2 regions of the Priestia sp. HNGD-A6 genome follow, and region 2 is predicted to be linked to the other one. Evidence: riboswitches for the same ligand, from Rfam matches in the RefSeq annotation. Region 2 holds a riboswitch; the other holds the start of a gene.
What was found. A riboswitch is a leader RNA that binds a small molecule or an ion and turns the genes downstream of it on or off. The one in region 2 is predicted to bind preQ1.
Positions count from the first base shown of each region.

Region 1 (3,182 bases), 770 kb from region 2:
GAGAAAGAAAATGGAGGGATTTATCGCCTTACTGGTACTTCTTGCTTTTTTGACTAAAAAAATTATGATTAACTTCCGAAAGGAAAAGTATTACCGTGAAATCGTTGTCTATCTTTGTCTTATAGGTATGGGTTTATTCTTTTGGGGAGCCATTACACTCCGTAAAGAAGTACCTACGCCTCTGTACTTTTTAGAGGAACTCATTAAGCCTCTTACTAAAACCGTTCATCATCTGTTATTTACGTAAGCATGTAGGAGAGAAGGGGTGTATGATGCAAATAAAAGAATTTATTACTCCGAAACAACTTCTTTTTCTCATTTATTTTTTTTGTATCGGAAGCGCTATTTTGGCAGTTCCGGCTACGTTATTAGAAACGAATAGACAAAATGCCTGGGTATGTAGTGTGCTTGCTATTGGCTTTGCCCTTTTAATTGTTGCGGTGCTGTTATGGCTGATGCACCGTTACCCTCAGCAAACGTTCATTGAAATAGCTAAAAAAGCGCTAGGTCCTTACGCCGGAGCGTGTATGTCTCTTATTTACATTTTTTTTATGTTCATTCAATCTACGTTTTCCCTTCGAGATATCAGTACATTTATGACGACGCAAATTGTCCCTGAAACGCTGCCTACGTGGATTCATGCTCTTGTGATTTTAGCGGTTATATACGGAGGGTATTTAGGCATTGAAGTGATAGCGAGAACCGCGGAAATCTTTTTACCGTGGATCGTCGTCCCTTTTTTATTGTTAATTTCGTTAAATATTCCTCAGATGAAACTGGATCGTCTTTACCCTTTGTTTGAATTCCGCATGGATGATTTAGTGTTAGGAACCACGTATTTCTTAGGAAATCCGTTTATGGAATTGATTTTTGTGCTAATGATTACGCCTCATATAAAAGGTGGCAAAAAGGTAAAAAGAATGATTGTTATCGGCACTGTGGCATCGGGCTTGACGATTACGATTGCAGTTGCGGCTTGTATATTAGCTCTTGGCGCGAATATTGCATCAATGCACAGCTACCCAGTTTATTTATTAGGAAAAATGATTTCGTTAGGTGCAACGATACAGCATGTTGAAGTATTAGTAGCTATTATTTGGATGTTATCTATCTTTTTTAAAGTTCTCATTGTGTTCTATGCTATTCAGTTAAGTATCGCTCAATTATGTAATTTACGGGTGCGCAATTTTTTGAGCTTTCCTTTAGGTCTAATCATTACAGGCGTGGCGTATTACATTATTCCAAATACAGCATACTTCAATTATTTTGAAAAATATTACTGGCCGTTTTATTTATTTGTACTAAGCGTCTGTTTTCCGTTGTTATTTATTGCGCTTTCTTATATAAAGAGAAATAAGACAGCTAAAGGTGATAGAAGCCAACAAACATAGCATTATTTATACGTATGTGGTATAGTATACGATGACAATTCAAGAAGAAACGCCGTACACGTTTGTATATGTACGGGAGAGGTTCGAAAACTCCCTCTATAAAAAACTAAGATCATCGTTGATGACAAAAGACACGGTTTTAGCGTGTCTTCTTTCACGTGCTTTTCTATCAACACGTCTTTTTGACGTGTATGCTGGCGAGGACGTGTATCTTAGTTGCTTTTTAGGGAGATTGCTGGAAAAGAGCAGTCTCTTTTTTGTGTTATAAAATTAGTCACAAAGGGAACGAACGGTTCAATAAAGTTTCTTCTTCTTTTGATTTCAATCAAAAAGGAGACGAACAATAATGATGAAAAATGAAAAAGCTATTGTTGTATTTAGCGGAGGTCAAGATAGTACAACATGTCTATTTTGGGCTTTGAAAAACTTTAAAGAAGTAGAAACGGTTACTTTTCAATACGGTCAGCGTCATAGTCAAGAGATAGAGGTAGCAAAAGCTATCGCAGCTGATTTAGGTGTGAAGCATACCGTCCTAGATATGTCACTTTTAAATCAATTAGCACCAAATGCCTTAACGCGAGATGATATTGAAATTGAGCAAAAAGAAGGAGAGTTGCCTACAACGTTTGTGGATGGCCGCAATCTGTTATTTTTATCATTTGCTGCCGTACTGGCTAAAAACAGCGGAGGCCGTCATATCGTAACAGGCGTTTGTGAAACTGATTTTTCGGGATATCCAGACTGTCGAGACGTATTTGTGAAATCGTTAAACGTCACGCTTAATTTATCAATGGACTTCGAGTTTGTGATTCATACGCCGCTTATGTGGATTGATAAAGCAGAAACGTGGGCGTTAGCGGATGAGCTAGGAGCGCTTGAATATGTGCGTGAAAAAACATTAACGTGCTACAACGGTATTGTTGCTGATGGGTGCGGAGAATGTCCCGCATGTCAACTGCGAAAACGCGGGTTAGATCAATACTTGCAAACAAAAGAAGGAGGAGAAAAATAATGCTGCAACAAATGTATCCTCAAGTCTTTCATGACTATGAATATGAATTGAACAAAGATATGCAGTTTGCTGCGGCACATTTTGTTCCTCATACAGAAGCAGGAAAATGCCGTCAAGTCCATGGACATACGTATTTTGTAAATTTAACTGTTGCCGGAGATACATTAGACGAAGCGGGCTTTTTAGTAAACTTTGCGCTATTGAAAAAAATTGTTTCTGGTCAATTTGATCATACATTATTGAACGATCATTCTATCTTTAACGAAGAAAATCCAAATGATTTTCCTACAACTGAAGTTGTTGCTCGTAAAATTTATGAGTTGGTTCAAGAATATCTAGACACACTACCAAATAAGCCTTCTTGCGTACAAGTATTCGTGCGGGAAACGCCGACAAGTTACGTAGTTTACCGCCCAAAGAAGGTGAAAAAACGTGGCTAATACAATTCCAGTACTTGAAATATTCGGTCCAACGATTCAAGGGGAAGGAATGGTTGTAGGACGTAAGACGATGTTTGTTCGTACCGCAGGCTGTGATTATTCCTGCAGCTGGTGTGATTCAGCTTTTACATGGGATGGATCAGCTAAAAACGATATTCGTCAGCTAACAGCAGAACAAATTTGGACGGAGCTTAAAGAAATTGGAGGAGAGTGCTTTGATCACGTCACCATTTCTGGAGGAAACCCTGCGCTTATCAAGGCGATTGGTTCACTTGTAGAGCTTTTGCACAGTCATGGGGTAAAAGCAGCTCTTGAAACACAGGGAAGCCGTTATCAGGA
Region 1 covers NZ_CP138621.1:1,514,519-1,517,700, reverse strand. The annotation lists gene SCI76_RS07745 (hypothetical protein) at 11-247, shown strand; gene SCI76_RS07740 (endospore germination permease) at 270-1,391, shown strand; PreQ1 riboswitch class I at 1,464-1,507, shown strand; gene queC (7-cyano-7-deazaguanine synthase QueC) at 1,738-2,403, shown strand; gene queD (6-carboxytetrahydropterin synthase QueD) at 2,403-2,843, shown strand; gene queE (7-carboxy-7-deazaguanine synthase QueE) at 2,836-3,182, shown strand, end outside.
Region 1: linked by a shared signal. The riboswitch ahead of queC (7-cyano-7-deazaguanine synthase QueC) and the one ahead of SCI76_RS11540 (QueT transporter family protein) in region 2 are both predicted to bind preQ1.

Region 2 (3,182 bases):
AATAACTCGTTCTTTTTAATAACAACGTAGATAATGCGTTTATCTTTGTTGGCGTAGTAGCCATATCCATAAAAGATGGTAGCTGCATTTCCAAATTCACTGGTGATAACTTGCGCAATGTCTTTGTACTGATCAGACATAATCGTCATTGCTTTTTTGTTGTGGAAACCTTCGATAACAACATCGACGATTTTAGCACAAAGATAGACGAATATAAAAGTATAGAGGGTATTGTTGACGCCAATAGCAAAAACCGATGCTAAAATAATGACGCTGTCCATGTAGAACATGCTTTTCGAGATATTGTAGCCTTTTGTGTAGTTTAATAAGTAAGCTAAAAGAGTTGTGCCGCCGGTAGATCCATCCGCGATAAAAATGAGTGCCAGTCCTGTTCCCATTAGTAAAGCCCCGAATACAATTCCTAAAATCATGTCGTGAACGTGAAAAGGAATATAGCTGACTAGACCTAAGAAAACGGACGTCATGACAGCTCCTAGAATCGTATAGAGAATGGTTTTTTTAGTTAGAAATTTATAAGCTAAGGCAATGAATACAAGGTTCACAAGAAATGTGCTGATACTTGTAGGGATATGAAATAAATAATATAAAACAAGAGCAATACCAACCGTACTTCCGTCACCTAATTTATTTGGAATGACGAAAAAATCAATGGATGCAGCAACTAAAAGCGCTCCGGCAATAATTAAAATGATGTCTTTATAGATTGTTTTCAATATGCAAACCTCCCTGATCATTAGGATATTTTCACGTGGAATTTTGTTTTTACTAGTGTTTCACAAATGATAAAATAAAAAACGTCTTAGAAATTGTCTAGTTATAAAACTGATCAACTTCTAAGACGAAGAATTACGATACGTGTATAATGTCTTGAGTCTGCTTTTCTATGCTTCGATGTCACCGATTATATAAACCTCTGACCGCTATGTCAACGCTATGAGAGATGTTCAACTTTTCAAAAAATAGAAGGCGGTTTCCTATATAAAAAAAGAATCCTTTGCGACGGCGCAAAGGATTTTCAAATTTATTGGAATAGGGGGAATACGTTATTAGGATTACCATTTTCATAAATTAATATACCTTTATTTTTAAAAAAAATTTATTTGTTAATGACGATTGAAAGTTTGTAATTCACATGCTGATTTAGCTCTGTCAAAAAATCATTTAGTTCTTCATTTGAATGAAATTTGCATTCTAGTAAGTAGCAGCCATCGCCGCTAATTTTAAAGTTGTTGATAACGTACTTCTTCTGACTTTCTACAAATGTAAGGTAGGGGTGGTGATGAATGCTCTGCGTATAGATATTTAAAAATGCATGGACGGTGTAGCCAAGTTTTCGTTCATCAATGTTAATTGTATAGCCTTTGATAATGCCTTCATCTTCTAACTTTAATACTCTAGCAGAAGCGGCTTGTCCGGTTAAATGCACTTTTTCTCCTAATTCTTTCATCTTCATACGTCCATTTTTTGATAGCTCTTCTAGTATGCGCTTATCTGTATTATCTAACATCGCTACAAATCCTTTCGTATTTCAAATCAAAAGGGTTAACTACTTTATGTCACCTATGTATACGGATACGTCTTCTATTTTATACTAAAGAAAAGTAAGAAAAAAGAGCAGTCAATATGGAAGACATGAAAGCAGCAGTAGTTTGCAAACAGCTAGATTGACGAAAGCTTGAGCTTGCTGTATGATTCTTTGAGTGTTTACGTGGTTCGTAACCATCCCACGTTAAAAAACTAAGGAGAGAATAGTAAGATGAATATAAGAACACTTTGCGTCAACGGTCTTTTAGCAGCTATGTATATTGCTGTTAGCATGTTAATTCAGCCGTTTGGCTTCACCAATATCCAATTTCGTATATCAGAAATGTTCAATCATTTGATTGTATTTAATAAAAAGTACGTGTACGGCATTGTACTAGGGGTATTTCTGACGAATTTGTTTTTTTCACCAATGGTCGCTTATGATCTGGTGTTTGGGGTAGGACAATCTGTACTATCATTACTCATTACCATTTTTTCTATGCGCTACATTAAAAATATGTGGGCTCGTATGCTTATTAATACAATTGTGTTTACGTTTACGATGTTTATTATTGCGTTTGAACTGCACCTAGCATTTGATTTACCATTTTTCTTTACATGGTTAACAACAGCTGTTGGTGAGTTTGTGGTTATGCTTGTTGGAGCACCAATTATGGCGGCTATTAATAAACGTGTACAATTTAATAAGCTAGTTGGATAAAAAGATGCGGCTGTGAGATTTATCACAGCCGCATCTTTTTTTCTTTGTTATTCTATAAGTGTAGTGATAAACCCCTTATTATTGAAGAGCTTTTCACGCATGGACAAATTACCCATATCTAGCATGTAAAAAGAGCAGGCCGCTATTGCGTTCTGCTCTTTTTGCGTAAGGCAATAGCGAGTATTCAATTAGATTATTTTGAAAGAAGAAGTGACAAATCTCACAGCGCGTTCTTTTTTCTTTTGTTACGATATACATATAGTTGGCAAACTCCTTATCGAAAAGTTTTTCGTACAACAACACATTACCTATGCGTAGCAATTAAAAAAGCAGACCGCCAAGGTTTGCTTTTTTAATTGTGTATTTTTTACCGTTAAATAACTTTTTTGAGTTATAATTGTAAAATAATCTTTGTTACGAAAGAGGGGATTATTTTTTGAATAGAAAGTTAGGAATTTTTGTTTTATTAGCGTTAGCTATCTTATTTGCCGGGTGTTCAAAAGAAGAAGACAACGTTCCTTTAAGAGAACTAGAAAAGATCCATATTAACGTCATCAAAGAACAAAAGATGAAGCAAGGGATTTCGTATGAATTGGAATTCGTAAACAAGAGCGATTTGACCATCAAACAAAACGACGTATTTTTATCGTATCCACTAAAAATAAAAAACGGTTATTCTGAAAATAAATTTAAGGTGTTAGCAGAAGGCAATAAGTTAAATATTAAGCCAAAACAAAAGGTAAAGTTGACTGCATTTCTTCCTTATAAAGGAATTAATAAAGAAGCGTTAGCTATTGATGAGCCTGACGTAAAGTGCATAGGATATTGGAATAAGATCGATGACTACCATCAATTTTCTTTTGGAGGATCTTTGAAGCGAGAATAATACATGGATTTGTTAAATAATGGAACTTAT
Region 2 covers NZ_CP138621.1:2,289,131-2,292,312, reverse strand. The annotation lists gene SCI76_RS11550 (YitT family protein) at 1-734, opposite strand, end outside; gene SCI76_RS11545 (Lrp/AsnC family transcriptional regulator) at 1,118-1,528, opposite strand; PreQ1 riboswitch class I at 1,724-1,768, shown strand; gene SCI76_RS11540 (QueT transporter family protein) at 1,778-2,266, shown strand; gene SCI76_RS11535 (hypothetical protein) at 2,703-3,152, shown strand.